One region of the Oceanobacillus timonensis genome, then DNA from elsewhere that is predicted to be linked to it. Evidence: a T-box and tRNA genes for the amino acid it is inferred to sense, from the RefSeq annotation. Region 1 holds a T-box; the other regions hold tRNA genes.

The links. A T-box is a leader RNA that pairs with one kind of tRNA and senses whether it is charged. The one in region 1 lies ahead of ileS (isoleucine--tRNA ligase), so its partner is inferred to be a tRNA-Ile.
Region 2: it encodes a tRNA-Ile, which carries the amino acid that the T-box ahead of ileS (isoleucine--tRNA ligase) is inferred to sense. The anticodon was not compared.
Region 3: it encodes a tRNA-Ile, which carries the amino acid that the T-box ahead of ileS (isoleucine--tRNA ligase) is inferred to sense. The anticodon was not compared.

Annotation. Positions count from the first base shown of each region.
Region 1 covers NZ_LT800497.1:2,907,588-2,913,476, forward strand. The annotation lists gene ileS (isoleucine--tRNA ligase) at 1-1,957, opposite strand, end outside; T-box leader at 2,028-2,244, opposite strand; gene B7E05_RS14235 (DivIVA domain-containing protein) at 2,338-2,841, opposite strand; gene B7E05_RS14240 (YlmH family RNA-binding protein) at 2,915-3,691, opposite strand; gene B7E05_RS14245 (YggT family protein) at 3,713-3,970, opposite strand; gene B7E05_RS14250 (cell division protein SepF) at 3,980-4,417, opposite strand; gene B7E05_RS14255 (YggS family pyridoxal phosphate-dependent enzyme) at 4,433-5,113, opposite strand; gene pgeF (peptidoglycan editing factor PgeF) at 5,115-5,889, opposite strand, start outside.
Region 2 covers NZ_LT800497.1:4,171,014-4,176,902, reverse strand. The annotation lists rRNA gene B7E05_RS20515 (16S ribosomal RNA) at 1-608, shown strand, start outside; rRNA gene B7E05_RS20510 (23S ribosomal RNA) at 856-3,777, shown strand; rRNA gene rrf (5S ribosomal RNA) at 3,844-3,959, shown strand; tRNA gene B7E05_RS20500 (tRNA-Glu) at 4,089-4,163, shown strand; tRNA gene B7E05_RS20495 (tRNA-Val) at 4,193-4,268, shown strand; tRNA gene B7E05_RS20490 (tRNA-Met) at 4,291-4,367, shown strand; tRNA gene B7E05_RS20485 (tRNA-Asp) at 4,372-4,448, shown strand; tRNA gene B7E05_RS20480 (tRNA-Phe) at 4,471-4,546, shown strand; tRNA gene B7E05_RS20475 (tRNA-Tyr) at 4,562-4,647, shown strand; tRNA gene B7E05_RS20470 (tRNA-Gly) at 4,658-4,731, shown strand; tRNA gene B7E05_RS20465 (tRNA-Ile) at 4,742-4,815, shown strand; gene B7E05_RS20460 (class I SAM-dependent methyltransferase) at 5,230-5,832, shown strand.
Region 3 covers NZ_LT800497.1:2,669,721-2,675,609, reverse strand. The annotation lists gene ltrA (group II intron reverse transcriptase/maturase) at 82-1,341, shown strand; gene B7E05_RS13090 (Na/Pi cotransporter family protein) at 1,627-3,255, shown strand; tRNA gene B7E05_RS13085 (tRNA-Asn) at 3,564-3,638, shown strand; tRNA gene B7E05_RS13080 (tRNA-Met) at 3,640-3,716, shown strand; tRNA gene B7E05_RS13075 (tRNA-His) at 3,748-3,823, shown strand; tRNA gene B7E05_RS13070 (tRNA-Ile) at 3,838-3,914, shown strand; tRNA gene B7E05_RS13065 (tRNA-Ser) at 3,926-4,018, shown strand; tRNA gene B7E05_RS13060 (tRNA-Phe) at 4,052-4,124, shown strand; gene sodA (superoxide dismutase SodA) at 4,410-5,021, shown strand; gene B7E05_RS13050 (MFS transporter) at 5,125-5,889, shown strand, end outside.

The DNA.
Region 1 (5,889 bases):
AGAAACGGAAGGTATTGCGGATTTTCCGATAACTTTCCGATGTTTGTTTTAAAATAGCATCCGAAATACGTACATCTGCCTGATAATCTACACTGGATACCCAGAGACGCAAAATATCGGCACCTAATTGTTTTTGTACTTTAGAAGGATCAATGGTATTACCCAATGATTTACTCATCTTACGGCCATTTCCGTCAAGGGTGAAACCATGGCTGATAATATTTTTAAATGGTGTTTTTCCAGTTATAGCTACAGACGTAGATAAGGATGAATTAAACCAGCCACGATACTGGTCACTGCCTTCTAAATACACATCAGCTGGACGATCGAGCTCTTCACGGTTCATCAGTACCCCTTCATGTGAGGAACCTGAATCAAACCACACATCCATAATGTCAGCTTCTTTAGTAAACTTGCCATTCGGGCTGTGCTCCGAAGTATACCCTTCCGGCAATAAATCTTTGGCTTCTCTCTCAAACCAGACATTCGAACCATATTCACGGAAAAGTTCCGATACATGTGAAATCGTCTCGTCGTTAATGATTGGTGTGCCGTCTTCTCCATAAAATACCGGAATCGGAACACCCCAGGCGCGTTGTCTGGAAATACACCAGTCTTCCCGGTCTCTTACCATATTATAGAGTCTCGTTTCTCCCCAATGCGGATACCAGTTCACTTGTTTGATTTCATCCAGAATATCCTGACGGAAGTCTTTAATTGACGCAAACCACTGTGATGTCGCACGGAAAATCGTTGGTTTCTTTGTTCTCCAATCATGCGGATACGAGTGTGTGATGAACTCTAATTTTAATAGTGCTCCATCTTCCTCTAATTTTTCTGTGATAGCTTTATTTGCTTTATCATAGAACAATCCTTCGAATCCCGGCGCTTCACTGGTGAATACACCCTTCTCATCTACTGGACAAAAAGCATCGATGCCATATCTGCGGCAAACATAGAAGTCATCTTCCCCATGACCAGGCGCTGTATGAACACAGCCTGTTCCTGCGTCTGTTGTCACATGCTCTCCCAGCATAACAAGCGATTTGCGGTCATAAAAAGGATGCTGCGCTTCTACGCGATCTGCTTCCTGACCTTTGAATTTCTTGACAACCGTTACATCTTCCCAACCTAATTCTTCTTTTACATCTTCTAACAAAGCTTCTGCAACGATATACTTTTCATCATTTACTTGTGCCACCACATAGCTTAAGTCAGGATGTAAACTGATTCCTAAGTTCGCTGGAAGCGTCCAAGGAGTTGTCGTCCAAATAATCATTTTTTCTCCGCCATCAAATACATCTTTTCCGTCTGTTACTTCAAAAGAAACATAGATAGAAGGAGAGCGTTTATCCTGATACTCGATTTCTGCTTCTGCAAGAGCTGATTCCGAAGACGGAGACCAATATACCGGCTTGAGGCCTTTATAAATATAACCTTTCCGTGCCATCTCACCAAATACTTTAATTTGCGAAGCTTCATAATCCTTCGTTAGCGTAATATATGGATTATCCCAATCTCCACGCACACCTAATTTTTTAAATTGCGTACGCTGGCTGTCAATTTGCTGAAGGGCATATTCTTCACAAAGCTTACGAAATTCCGCCACAGACATTTCTTTTCGTTTTACTTTCTTCTTCGCTAGCGCCGTTTCAATCGGCAATCCATGTGTATCCCAGCCAGGAACATAGGGAGCATAGTAACCAGTCATGGATTTATAACGGACAATGAAATCCTTTAAGATTTTATTCAACGCATGCCCAATATGGATATCTCCATTCGCATAAGGAGGCCCATCATGCAAAACGAATAATGGTCTGTCCGCTGTACGTTCCAGATTTTTTTGATATTGATTGTTTTCTTCCCATTTTTTTTGGCGTTCCGGTTCTTTATTCGGAAGATTTCCACGCATTGGGAAAGCTGTTTTCGGCATTAATAATGTTTGTTTGTATTCCAAGATATTCCCTCCTGTAATGTTCATCACATATTAAAATGTTTTTTAAATACAAAAAGAGCCCTCTAATCCCTAAAGGGACGAGAAGACTCGCGGTACCACCCTTATAAATTTAATGACCCGCATTAAATTCACTCGATATCCGTAACGTGGACAGCCGGCTGTTCCTACATTTTTTCGTAACAGCTACTCCAGAGTGATTTTCTAAAAGTACTTTGTATCAGGCTTCCACCGTCCCTGACTCGCTTAGACAAAATAATCTTCTATACTTTCTCTTTCTTCGTATTTATTATAAAAATCATATCATTTTTTCATATAAAACCAATGTTATAAACGCTACACTTGTATGAATTATATGTAATATATAAGTTTAAGTCAAGTCTTTACGATTCATGTTCCATTAGTTCTAAATCTTCATCTACCTCTGTATCAAACAATTCTTCCCAATCGTCTGTACCGAGCATTTCTAATTGTGCCTGGACGAGCATGCGCATTCTGGAACGGAATACCTTGGCCTGTTTTTTCAGTTCTTCTACATCCAGTGAAATTTTTCGTGCTTTGCTTAATGACTCATTGACAATACGATCTGCATTTTTTTCAGCTTCTTTGACAATTAATTTTGCTTCTTTTTGCGCACTGCCTTTAATATCTTCTGCTGTTTCCTGCGCAACAAGAATCGACTTATTTAATGTCTCTTCAATATTTGTAAAATGCCCCAATCTTTCTTGAAGCTCTTTTGCCTTCTGGTCTAACTCATCTCTCTCACGGATGACAATTTCATAATCTTTTTTCACTTGATCCAGAAATTTATTGACTTCATCCACGTCATAGCCTTTCCATCCTCTTGCAAATTCTTTATTATGAATATCTAATGGTGATAGTGCCACCATCTCCACCTCCCTGTTCGGTGTTTTTAGCTTCTCTTTCATTATTCAATAATTCGAGCTAAAATTCCAGTATTTATTGCAATTTCGCGGCAGTCATTTTGATTTTATCTTTTTTCGTCCTCCCGCGGATTGCTACTACTTTACTTCTGCCTTTTCCCCGGACAGAGAGCATGTCCCCTTCTTGTAACTGGAATTTCACATCATCGACTACCCGGTAATTTACTTTTACATGCAGTTTTTGAATCAAAACAGCTGCGTCTTTCCGGGATACCCCATATATCTCTTTCACCACTGTATCCAGTCGCAAAGAGGAAATAGTCTTCTCAGACTCTGTCCAAGCTTCTTTTTTAACAAGAAGAGAAGTCAGCGGGGTTTCTTTAAAAGATATACGGGATTTTTTAATCGATGTCAAATTCATCTTGATAAACGGAACAACCTCTCCTGCCGCCAGCAAATGAACTTTTCCATCTGCTATCATGATATCTCCCAGTTTTTTACGCTTTATACCCTGGGACATAAAAGCTCCCATGACATCCCGGTGTTCCAGTCGAACGAATTTTTCCGGATAAACTGCCTCCAAGAGCTCCACTTGGAACATTTCCTCTGTGATGGTTTCATACACAGGGGCAATCACGATTCTTTTTCGTTCACTGTACAGAGAACCGCCAAATGCTTCCACTTGCAATTCATCCTGATGGACACCTAAAAGCATCTGTACAATTTCCTGTTCACGGGGATCCAAAAAATCTGTCAATTTCGGGATATAAGATCGCTCCACCTGGTCTTTCCAAGAAAGAACCTGATCAATAAAAGGCTGCTCTTCTTTTCGAAAATGCTGATAAACTTCCATGGTCATCCCTTTCTTTCCACCTTACATCATTGCAAGCTGCATAAAGCCCATTCTGGCAAAATACAATAACATAATCGCAACAATTGGAGAAAAATCAATCATGCCAAGTGGCGGAATAAACTTACGGAATATTTCTAAATAAGGCTCGCAAATGTTTCCGAGCATTTCTCCAAATTTTGACTCCCTTGCTCCCGGGAACCAGGACATCAAAATATATATAATTAATGCAAAGCTATAAATGTTTAAAGCTATACTTATTAGTGAAACGATTTGTCCCAACATCAGCTGCTACCATCCTTTATCGTAATCTTCCTGTTCATATAACATTTCAGAGATACTTCCGGATATCTCTACATTATCCGGCGTACATAGAAATGTTTCTGATCCCAATTTTTGAATATCCCCTTTCACGGCATATACTGTTCCGCTCAAAAAATCCACAATCCGCTTTGCCTGTTGATGATCAACTCGCTGCAAATTGATGATAACTGCCCGTCTGTTCACAACGTTATCAGCAATATCCTGAGCTTCATTATAATTTCTGGGTTCAGCTAAAACAACTTTTGAACTCGTATTTTGTATGCTGGAAAGGTTCACAACATTCTTACCTCCTGCCGTTTTTTCCTGAACGGAAGGTATTTCTTCTGTCTGCTCTTCCTCAGCATATTCATACTCATATTCATCATCCATCGTGAAATAATTCTTAAGCTTCTTTTTAAAGCTCATGCTTTGCACCTCACTTTATTGTTCTTTGCCGACCAGTTTGGTGCCTATCCGAATATGTGTCGCACCTTCCTCCACAGCAACCTGATAGTCATTACTCATCCCCATAGATAAGTATTCACATGGTGCATGATCAAAGTTCTGCTTCTGGATATGGTCTCGCAGCAACCGCATTTTTTTAAACAGCGGACGGGTATCTGCCGGATTGTCAACATGTGGCGCCATGGTCATTAAACCGACGACACGTATATGCTCAAATGCTGCCAAGTCTTTTATGAACGATTCCACTTCTGCTTCTGCTAATCCGTGTTTCGATTCCTCACCGCTCACATTTACCTGAACAAAGCAAAGAACGGTTTGTTGACTTCGTTTATTAATCTCTTTTGCCAAAGATTTTCTGTCCAGTGAATGGATATAATCAACTTGATGAATCATATCTTTTACTTTTCTGGATTGCAGCGACCCGATGAAATGCCAGGAGGCACGATCTCTGATCTCTTCATATTTCGCTAAAAAACCTTCATTTCTGTTTTCTCCCAAATCCGTTATCCCGGCAGAAACTGCTTCTTTCGCTCGTTCTATTGTAACATATTTCGTCACAGCGATAATATGAATATCTTCTTTATTTCTGCCAACTCTTTCTGCAGCTTGTTCTATATCAGCCTGAATTCCCTCCAAATTTTCTCTTACTGCCACCATGCTAATCCTCCATTATTTCATCTGTTTCTAAAAAGCCGATAAAACCTAACATTCTTCCTGTTTTTCCATTATCACGCCGATGTGAAAAGAATAGTCTCTCATCTTGAAATGTACAATATGTTGTTACCTCTATATTATGACGAAAGACACCAGATTGTACAAGGATGTCGGCATTAAGCTCTTTTAAATCAATAACATATTGCTTTGGCGATACCTCTTTCGTAAATTTTTGTTTCTGTTCATCACTCAGATACGATAATACAACATCGTCAACAATGTAATTTTCTTTGGAAATACTCGGACCTATCGCAACTTTGAGGTTTTCTAAAGAAACCCCTGCTTCTTTTAATTTTTGTACCATTTCCCAGGCAATCTGTCCAACCGTCCCTTTCCATCCTGCATGGGCAATGCCAGCTATCCTTGTAATTGGATCCACAAAAAATAAGGGAACACAATCTGCAAAAAAAGCCGTACCAAGCATAGAATCTGATTCATTCATAATTAATCCATCGACTCCGGATATACTGGAATTAAAAGAAACACTACCCTTTCCAGCATCTGCTGTGTCTGCCAGATAGACTTTTGTTCCATGTACCTGTTCACCGCTAATCCATCGGGATAACGGTACATGTAACTCTTTGCTGAGAATACGCCGATTTTCTAAGACGTTTTTCTCGTTATCTGCTACATGGAGCCCCATATTTAATTGCCCGTAGGCTCCCTCACTGACACCGCCATTTTTTGTTGTGAATCCTGCAATCAAGCCCGGGATTTCC
Region 2 (5,889 bases), 1.3 Mb from region 1:
AAGCGGTGGAGCATGTGGTTTAATTCGAAGCAACGCGAAGAACCTTACCAGGTCTTGACATCCTTTGACCGCTCTAGAGATAGAGTTTTCCCTTCGGGGACAAAGTGACAGGTGGTGCATGGTTGTCGTCAGCTCGTGTCGTGAGATGTTGGGTTAAGTCCCGCAACGAGCGCAACCCTTAATCTTAGTTGCCAGCATTTAGTTGGGCACTCTAAGGTGACTGCCGGTGACAAACCGGAGGAAGGTGGGGATGACGTCAAATCATCATGCCCCTTATGACCTGGGCTACACACGTGCTACAATGGACGGAACAAAGGGAAGCGAAGCGGTGACGTTTTAGCAAATCCCAGAAAACCGTTCTCAGTTCGGATTGCAGGCTGCAACTCGCCTGCATGAAGCCGGAATCGCTAGTAATCGCGGATCAGCATGCCGCGGTGAATACGTTCCCGGGTCTTGTACACACCGCCCGTCACACCACGAGAGTTCGTAACACCCGAAGTCGGTGGGGTAACCTTTTTAGGAGCCAGCCGCCGAAGGTGGGACGAATGATTGGGGTGAAGTCGTAACAAGGTAGCCGTATCGGAAGGTGCGGCTGGATCACCTCCTTTCTAAGGATTAAAAAGGAACGTCGATTAAGTTCGCCACATCCTGTGGCAACATCGACATGACCCACATCGTGTGGGCCCTCGTACTTGGTTGTTTGGTTCAGTTTTGAGAGAGCAATTCTCTCGTTTGTACCTTGAAAACTAAATAAGAGTAACAACGACATCAAACTTTAGAAATAAGGCAAAAAGCTATGGATATAGCAACACAAATGATTACTTTCAGTAATCAGCCATCTTATTCAAAAACTTTAGTTAAGTGAATAAGGGCGCACGGTGGATGCCTTGGCACTAGGAGCCGATGAAGGACGGGACTAACACCGATATGCCTCGGGGAGTTGTAAGTAAATGTTATTATCCGAGGATTTCCGAATGGGGGAACCCACTGTTCGTAATGGAACAGGACATCTATCTGAATACATAGGGTAGGTGAGGCATACCCGGGGAACTGAAACATCTCAGTACCTGGAGGAATAGAAAGAAACATCGATTTCCTGAGTAGCGGCGAGCGAAACGGAAAGAGCCCAAACCAAGGAGCTTGCTTCTTGGGGTTGTAGGACATTCCATTGGAGTTACAAAGAAATGCTTTAGATGAATCGACCTGGAAAGGTCAGCCAAAGAAGGTAACAGCCCTGTAATCGAAAAAGCGTTTCCTCCGGAGTGTATCCTGAGTACGGCGGAACACGTGGAATTCCGTCGGAATCCGGGAGGACCATCTCCCAAGGCTAAATACTCCCTAGTGACCGATAGTGAACCAGTACCGTGAGGGAAAGGTGAAAAGCACCCCGGGAGGGGAGTGAAATAGAACCTGAAACCGTGTGCCTACAAGTAGTCGAAGCCCGTTTATGGGTGACGGCGTACCTTTTGTAGAATGGACCGGCGAGTTACGATCGTATGCAAGGTTAAGTGGAAGACACGGAGCCGCAGCGAAAGCGAGTCTGAATAGGGCGAGTGAGTATACGGTCGTAGACCCGAAACTGTGTGATCTACCCATGTCCAGGGTGAAGGTCAGGTAACACTGACTGGAGGCCCGAACCCACGTATGTTGAAAAATGCGGGGATGAGGTGTGGGTAGCGGTGAAATTCCAATCGAACACAGAGATAGCTGGTTCTCTCCGAAATAGCTTTAGGGCTAGCCTCAAGCAATAGAGTACTGGAGGTAGAGCACTGATTGGACTAGGGGCCCCTACCGGGTTACCGAATTCAGTCAAACTCCGAATGCCAGTTACTTCCGCTTGGGAGTCAGACTATGGGTGATAAGGTTCATAGTCGAAAGGGAAACAGCCCAGACCGCCAGCTAAGGTCCCTAAGTATACGTTAAGTGGAAAAGGATGTGGCGTTGCACAGACAACCAGGATGTTGGCTTAGAAGCAGCCATCATTGAAAGAGTGCGTAATAGCTCACTGGTCGAGTGACGCTGCGCCGAAAATGTACCGGGGCTAAACGTATCACCGAAGCTGCGGATTGTTCTTACGAACAATGGTAGGAGAGCGTTCAAAGGGCAGAGAAGTCAGACCGTGAGGACTGGTGGAGCGCTTTGAAGTGAGAATGCCGGTATGAGTAGCGAAAAAAGAGTGAGAATCTCTTTCACCGAAAGCCTAAGGTTTCCTGAGGAAGGCTCGTCCTCTCAGGGTTAGTCGGGACCTAAGCCGAGGCCGACAGGCGTAGGCGATGGATAACAGGTTGATATTCCTGTACCACCTCATGATTGTTTGAGCAATGGGGGGACGCAGGAGGATAAGGAGTGCGCACCGATGGATGTGCGTCCAAGCATGCGAGGAAGTCAGATAGGCAAATCCGTCTGACATATTTCTGAGCTGTGACGGGGAGGGAAATGAAGTACCGAAGTTCCGGATTTCACACTGCCAAGAAAAGCCTCTAGTTAGATCATAGGTGCCCGTACCGCAAACCGACACAGGTAGGCGAGGAGAGAATCCTAAGGTGAGCGGGAGAACTCTCGTTAAGGAACTCGGCAAAATGACCCCGTAACTTCGGGAGAAGGGGTGCTCAGGCTGAGTCTGAGCCGCAGTGAATAGGCCCAAGCGACTGTTTAGCAAAAACACAGGTCTCTGCGAAGCCGAAAGGCGAAGTATAGGGGCTGACACCTGCCCGGTGCTGGAAGGTTAAGAGGAAGAGTTAGCTTTCGGGCGAAGCTCTGAATCGAAGCCCCAGTAAACGGCGGCCGTAACTATAACGGTCCTAAGGTAGCGAAATTCCTTGTCGGGTAAGTTCCGACCCGCACGAAAGGTGCAACGACTTGGGCACTGTCTCAACGAGAGACCCGGTGAAATTATACTATGCGTGAAGATGCGCATTACCCGCGACAGGACGGAAAGACCCCGTGGAGCTTTACTGTAGCCTGATATGGAATGTTTGTGCAGTTTGTACAGGATAGGTGGGAGCCTTTGAAACGTGAGCGCTAGCTTACGTGGAGGCATCCGTGGGATACCACCCTAACTGTATGACCATTCTAACCCAGGACCGTGATCCGGTTCGGAGACAGTGTCAGGCGGGCAGTTTGACTGGGGCGGTCGCCTCCTAAAAGGTAACGGAGGCGCCCAAAGGTTCCCTCAGAATGGTTGGAAATCATTCGAAGAGTGTAAAGGCAGAAGGGAGCTTGACTGCGAGACCTACAAGTCGAGCAGGGACGAAAGTCGGGCTTAGTGATCCGGTGGTTCCGCATGGAAGGGCCATCGCTCAACGGATAAAAGCTACCCCGGGGATAACAGGCTTATCTCCCCCAAGAGTTCACATCGACGGGGAGGTTTGGCACCTCGATGTCGGCTCATCGCATCCTGGGGCTGTAGTCGGTCCCAAGGGTTGGGCTGTTCGCCCATTAAAGCGGTACGCGAGCTGGGTTCAGAACGTCGTGAGACAGTTCGGTCCCTATCCGTCGTGGGCGTCGGAAGTTTGAGAGGAGCTGTCCTTAGTACGAGAGGACCGGGATGGACACACCGCTGGTGTACCAGTTGTTCCGCCAGGAGCATAGCTGGGTAGCTACGTGTGGTAAGGATAAGTGCTGAAAGCATCTAAGCATGAAGCCCCCCTCAAGATGAAACTTCCCATCACTTCAAGTGAGTAAAATCCCTCAAAGACGATGAGGTTGATAGGTCCGAGGTGGAAGCGTGGTGACACGTGCAGCTGACGGATACTAATCGATTGAGGACTTATCTAAGTTTTTGTTTGTCACGTTACTCTTATTTAGTTTTCAGGGTGCAAATCCTAAACAAGCTAAAAATAGTCTGGTAGCGATAGCGAAGAGGTCACACCTGTTCTCATGCCGAACACAGAAGTTAAGTTCTTCAGCGCCGATGGTAGTTGGGGGCTTCCCCCTGCGAGAGTAGGACGTTGCCAGGCAATCGATTATTTCACAGTACCTTCACGGTAGAACATCGGTTAATCCCCGATTGCTCGTAGATTTAAGCTCAACTTTTAAAATCTGCCTGTGAAATTATTTATTTGTCTAATATTTGGAAAAAATTAACTGGCCCGTTGGTCAAGTGGTTAAGACACCGCCCTTTCACGGCGGTAACACGGGTTCGAATCCCGTACGGGTCACCATTTTATTTTTATTGACGCATTTGTACTTTGGAGGATTAGCTCAGCTGGGAGAGCACCTGCCTTACAAGCAGGGGGTCGCAGGTTCGAGCCCTGCATCCTCCACCATATAAGATTTATATATTTATATCGCGGGGTGGAGCAGTCTGGCAGCTCGTTGGGCTCATAACCCAGAGGTCGCAGGTTCAAATCCTGCCCCCGCAACCAAACTGGTCCGGTAGTTCAGCTGGTTAGAATGCCTGCCTGTCACGCAGGAGGTCGCGGGTTCGAGTCCCGTCCGGACCGCCATTAAAAATTTAAAACTGCTTATGGCTTGGTAGCTCAGTCGGTAGAGCAGAGGACTGAAAATCCTTGTGTCGGCGGTTCGATTCCGTCCCGAGCCACCATCTTTTCAAAAAAGCGGAGGGATAGCGAAGTTGGCCAAACGCGGCGGACTGTAAATCCGCTCCCATCGGGTTCGTAGGTTCGAGTCCTACTCCCTCCACCATCTTAAATATGCGGGTGTAGTTTAGTGGTAAAACCTCAGCCTTCCAAGCTGATGATGAGGGTTCGATTCCCTTCACCCGCTCCATTATCAAAATGGGCCTGTAGCTCAGCTGGTTAGAGCGCACGCCTGATAAGCGTGAGGTCGGTGGTTCGAGTCCACTCAGGCCCATTACTTATACATATATTTATGGTGCAAATCTCATACATTTGTATGTTAATGTAACGATTATCATTACGTTCTTGAATTAGAACAATAATGCAACTGCCTTCTAAGACCTGGGCAAAGTTCTGAACTCTAAATGAGTTCTTTTTTTGATTGTATTATAATTGGTTGTATAATATTTGACGTTGGTGAAAGAAATCCCTGTCTCCTTAGAAAAGGAGACAGGGATGGAAATTCGCTAACGTCTTTTTTATTTTTTTATATAGAAAACAAGTGCGTTTCCCTATAGAATATGAAGTAAATAGATATTTTTTGGTGAAAAAGACGAAATATTAAAATAATAATATTTCATGGGAGGTATCCAAGGTTTCATGAAGTAAAAAACATTCAAATAAATAGGAAATTGAGGGATAAAATAATATGAATCAAAAATCATTAATTAAAAAATTTGATAAGCAAGCTGAAAAATATGATAAACGGCGCAAAAATGATCCATTGTATCGATTTCGCAAGCGAATTTTTCAAGAAACAGCGGGGAACGTTCTGGAAGTTGCTATTGGTTCAGGTCTTAACTTTCCTTTTTATCGTAGAGATATCGAACTGACAGGAGTGGATTTTAGCTCCGAAATGTTGAAAAGAGCAGCGTATGCGGCAAAAGATTATCCTTTTCAAACGACACTTATCCAAAATGATGTTGAAAGACTTGATTTAAATGAAAACAGCTTTGATACAATCATATCGTCTACTAGTTTTTGTGCCTACCAAGAACCAGTGGGGGTCCTGAATAAGTTTCAAAAGTGGTGTAAGCCGGATGGGAAAATACTGATGCTGGAACATGGCATTAGCGAAAATAAACTCCTGGCAGGAATGCAAAAAATGGTAGATCCATTGGCTTTAAAGGCTGTAGGCTGTCATCAAAATAGAAATATATCTGCTATTATAGAAAAGTCTGATGTAAATCTGATTAGAGAAGAACGTTACTTGGCGGGTTCCTTATATTTGATATGGGCTAAGCCATGTTAATAATTGGTTTTAGCAAAAAAGGTTTAGATTCTCTTCACATCAGTTAATAGGAACAAT
Region 3 (5,889 bases), 240 kb from region 1:
GAATCCCGCGGGGGACATTAGAAGGGCTGAGAGACATTGCCACACAAGAAGAAAGGACAATTCACGCAGGAGTTAGATAACATGTTGGAACAAATTCTAGCACGAGAAAACCTAATGACAGCTCTGCATCGTGTAGAGCGCAATAAAGGAAGTCACGGAGTTGATGGAATGCCCGTACAAAACCTACGAGCGCATATCATGGAACACTGGGCTTCTATTCGGGAGCAACTAGAAACGGGTACCTACTACCCTCAACCAGTTCGCCGTTACGAAATCCATAAAGAAGGCGGCGGTATGAGGAAACTGGGTATTCCCACCGTGTTAGACCGTTTTATCCAACAAGCCATCGCACAAGTGCTCACCACGATATATGACCCGACCTTCTCGGAAAATAGCTATGGCTTCCGCCCAAAGCGTCGAGGTCATGACGCTGTAAGGAAAGCCAGGGCATATATGAAGGACGGATATCGCTGGGTGATTGATATGGATTTAGAGAAATTCTTCGATAAAGTAAACCACGACCGTTTGATGCGGACGCTAAGTCGGAGGGTCAAAGACCCGAAAGTCCTTCAGCTTATCCGCAGATTCCTGCAAGCAGGAATCATGGAAGACGGAGTGGTACATCCGAATACAGAAGGAGCGTCTCAGGGCGGACCGTTAAGTCCGCTTCTCTCAAACATTGTCCTGGATGAACTGGACAAAGAGTTAGAGAAAAGAGGACTCCATTTCGTGCGCTATGCGGATGATTTTCATATTTATGTCCGTTCGAAAAGAGCAGGACACCGAATAATGGAAAGTATCACCAACTTTATAGAGAAGAAGATGAAATTGGAAGTCAATAAAGAGAAAAGTGCGGTAGACCGCCCATGGAAACGTAAATTCCTTGGATTCTCATTCACCTTTCATAAGGAAAATCCCAAGATACGGATTGCGAAAGAAAGTATCAAACGTTTCAAGCGACGAATCCGAGAATTAACGTCTCGAAAGAAATCAATGAATATGGGGGACAGAATAGAGAAACTGAATCAATATCTCGCAGGCTGGCTGGGATACTACCAGTTAGCAGAAACACCTACGATATTCAAGGAACTCGACGGATGGATTCGAAGACGTCTACGAATGATACGTTGGAAAGAGTGGAAGAAAGTGAAAACGAAACACAAGAATCTCGTGAAACAAGGAATCAAGAAAGGAAAAGCGTGGGAATGGGCAAACACAAGAAAGAGCTATTGGCGAACCGCCAATAGCCCTATCTTGCATAGAGCGCTTGGTGACCAATACTGGTCAGAACAAGGTTTGAAGAGTCTAACTAATAGCTATCTAACGAAGCGTTGGACATAAATGAAACCGCCGTATACGGAACCGTACGTATGGTGGTGTGAGAGGTCGGAGGTTAGTCACCTCCTCCTACTCGATTTTCCTTTTGAAAAAGAAATATTTTTCACGAAATAAGCACATACTAAGCCTTCTTTCTGTGCGAACATCCTCAAATATTAAATCTTTGTAAATTTTTCTTCATACATGTTTACTTTATTGCAGGAATCATCAATAATGAATGAGGCGCAAAATTCTACAAAAGATTACACTACAAAAGGTTACATAAGAGGTAGAAGGGATGAAGTTTTCGTGGATATCGATGTTCAACAGTTAATTATTGAATTTCTCGGAGGAATCGGTATATTCCTGATAGGGATTAAATTCATGGGAGACGGTTTGCAGAAATCGGCCGGTGATCGCTTGCGGGATATTTTAGACCGGTTTACAAGCAATCCTTTTTTAGGAGTTCTTGCTGGAATTCTTGTTACGGTGCTAATTCAAAGCAGCTCCGGAACGACAGTGTTAACTGTCGGACTTGTAAATGCCGGTTTTATGACATTAAGACAAGCGATTGGTGTCATTATGGGAGCAAATATCGGAACCACTGTAACGGCTTTTATTATCGGGATAGATATTGGCCAATATTCGTTACTTATATTAGCAATCGGGGCATTTACCATCTTTTTCTTTAAAAAGCAAAAGATTGTCGCCGTTGGACAAGCTCTGTTTGGATTTGGCTCTTTATTCTTTGGACTGGAATTAATGAGCAGTGGCATGACGCCGCTTCGTTCCTTACAAGCATTCCAGGATTTGACGGTTTCTATGAGTGAAACACCGGTTCTTGGTGTTGTCATCGGAACGGTCTTTACCGTAATCGTGCAAAGTTCTACAGCAACAATCGGTATCCTGCAAGGGTTATTTGCGCAGGGAGCTATTGAATTAGACGCAGCTATTCCCGTGTTGTTTGGTGATAATATCGGAACAACGATTACATCTGTTATCGCCAGTATCGGCGTATCTGTAGCTGCCAAACGCGCTGCTTACACACATGTCATCTTTAACTTAATCGGGGCATTTATTTTTATTTTATTACTTCTACCATTCACCAGCTTTATTGGTTATTTACAATCAATCCTAGGTTTGAACGAGGAGATGACCATTGCGTTTGCGCACGGAAGTTATAATATAGCGAATACGATTATTCAATTTCCGTTCATTGGTGCTTTGGCATGGATTGTGACAAAGCTTGTGCCAGGTGATGATGTTATTATCGAATATAAGCCGAAGCATTTGGATTCTATTTTTCTGCAACAGTCTTCTTCGTTGGCACTGGGGCAGGCAAAATTAGAAGTAGTCCGTATGGGAAAATATGCGTATCAGGGGCTGGAAGAAACACATAATTATGTCACCACACAAAATCCGAAAAATTCAGAGCTGGCCATACAAATTGAAGGGGCACTGAACAATCTGGATCGTAAAATCACGGACTATTTAGTGGATATTGCTTCTACAAACCTGACGGAGATTGAAAGTGCAGAGCATACGGCCTTAATGAGCACCATACGTGATATTGAACGGATTGGTGATCATTTTGAGAATGTCTTAGAATTAGTCGATTATAAAATGTCCAATAAAGTATCTTTAACCGATCAAGCAATTGAAGATTTGAATAAAATGTTTGATTTAACGTACATGACTGTAAAACAGGCTGTGGAATCGTTAGAGATGAGTGACAGAGAAGCTGCTTTGGAAGTGATTCAAAAGGAAGACCAAATTGACAAAATGGAACGCAAATTCCGTAAAAGTCATATCATTCGTATGAATGAAGGCATTTGTAATGGAACAGCAGGTATTGTATTCGTTGATATATTAAGTAACTTAGAACGGATCGGGGATCATGCTGTAAACATTGCCCAGAATGTTTTGGGAGAACATTAATACCCTGGGGCTCTGTCTGATTCAAATACACAGACAGAGCCCTTTCTTTTCTTTTTATGGAGGTATATATGGTGGTGCCCGGCTTTTTGTGACGGAGAATCTGGCCTGGAATGAAAATTTGTTATATAAAATGCCGGATGTGAATAAATTTTTAAAAGTTTTTGTTGAAATATGTTACATTACGTGCTATTATAATTCTTGCAGTCAACTTCCGATAAACATTTTTGCAACTCCGCAAAAAAAGTTGTTGACATAACTTGAAGAACATGATAAATTATATTTTGTTGTTATTTAAATTGTATCTTTATTCCACAGTAGCTCAGTGGTAGAGCTATCGGCTGTTAACCGATCGGTCGTAGGTTCGAATCCTACCTGTGGAGCCATGGCGGTGTAGCTCAGCTGGCGAGAGCGTACGGTTCATACCCGTGAGGTCGGGGGTTCGATCCCCTCCGCCGCTACCAAAAATATACATATATGATTTGCTATTCCATGGCGGTCGTGGCGAAGTGGTTAACGCACCGGATTGTGGCTCCGGCATTCGTGGGTTCGATCCCCACCGGTCGCCCCATAAAAATAGTAAAAGGACCCTTAGCTCAGTTGGTCAGAGCTATCGGCTCATAACCGATCGGTCGCAGGTTCGAGTCCTGCAGGGTCCACCATTAGTTTACCTGGAGGTATACCCAAGTCTGGCTGAAGGGGTCGGTCTTGAAAACCGAGAGGCGGGTTAAACCGCGCGGGGGTTCGAATCCCTCTACCTCCTCCATACATATTTACGAAAAGAAAACGTCATAATTGCGGCTTGGTAGCTCAGTCGGTAGAGCAGAGGACTGAAAATCCTTGTGTCGGCGGTTCGATTCCGTCCCGAGCCATCTTAAAACAAGCGTATGCTTGTTTTTTTAGTATGTCTTTTTATCAGAATGTGAAGATATAACGTTATGGACGGTATTTAAGAAAATTAAATGAAACTTCCCGAAGGTTCATTAAGGCAAAAAAGTTGCCTTTAATCAATTAGAAAAAAAGAAGCTTCCTGAATGCCACTTTTATAAGGAAATATCCACGTCTATCAATGCAAAATATTTGCAAGAAATCGCTCCCTTTGATAACGTAATAATTGTAGACTTAAAAACATCATTTATTTAGAGGAGGAGTTACACATGGCAAAATTTGAATTACCAGAACTACCTTATGCATATGATGCATTGGAACCAACTATCGATAAGGAAACAATGAACATTCACCATACGAAGCATCACAACACCTACGTTACAAAATTAAATGATGCACTAGAAGGACATGAAGATCTGCAGAATAAAACAGTGGAAGAGCTAGTAAGAGACTTGAATGAAGTTCCTGAAAGCATCCGCACAGCAGTACGTAATAATGGCGGCGGACATGCTAACCACAGCTTTTTCTGGAAGACACTATCACCTAATGGCGGTGGAGAACCATCCGGTAAATTAGCTGATGAAATTAACAGCAAATTCGGTTCTTTCGATAAATTTAAAGATGAGTTTGCTACAGCTGCAGCAGGACGTTTCGGTTCAGGCTGGGCATGGCTCGTATTAAACAATGGAGAGCTTGAAATTACAAGCACACCAAACCAGGATTCTCCATTAACAGAAGGCAAAACACCATTACTAGGATTAGATGTATGGGAGCATGCATACTATCTTAAATATCAAAATAGACGCCCGGAATATATTTCAGCATTCTGGAATGTAGTAAACTGGGATCAAGTAGCAAACAATTACGACGCTGCTAAATAAGATGTTTTCCAAAAAAGCTTGCAGAAACATGAAGTTATCTGCAAGCTTTTTTGTATAGATACGGTTCCTTCGCTAAAAATAAAAGGAGAAGGAGTCGTTTTTTATGCAATTACATCAGAAATATAGAAGATACCATCGGCAAAAAGATGAATATAGAGATTTATGGATGCTTCTGCTTATCGGAGCTTTGTATGCAGCAGGCATCTTTTTATCCAATACATTTGTTAATGTGTACCTATGGAAGCAATCAGAGGACTTTTTTGTGATTGCGAATTATCACTTGGCAAGTTACGTATTCCAAGCGCTTTCCTTTATTTATGCTGGAAAATTATCTAAAAAAATCGATCGTATGATCATACTGCGGATTGGCATTCTCTTTTTATGCCTCTTTTTCTTATTTGTTCTGTGGATTGGTGAATTGGCAGCATATTATAATTTTATCCTCGGCTGTTTATTGGGAATCGGTTACGGCTTTTTCTGGTTAGCATATTATGTGCTTACTTTTGAAATAACAGAACCGGATACCAGAGATTGGTTCAATGGCATTTCCGGCACCCTTACATCGTTTGCTGGAATGATTGGTCCTTTGCTTGCCGGATGGATGATTTCAAAAATGACGGATGATGTTGGTTATACGGCTATTTTTATCATCTCGCTTAGCTTATTTATTGCCGCTATTATCGCAAGCTTTTTTATTATACGAAAGGGCAGCAGAGGGAGCTTTGCTTTAGCTGCTGTTATTGAGGAAAGAAAGAAAAATAAAAATTGGAAACGTATTTTACATGCTCATTTTTTTCAAGGGCTCCGAGAAGGGATTTATGGATTTTACATTACGATTTGGATATTCCTTGTAACGAACAGTGAGCTG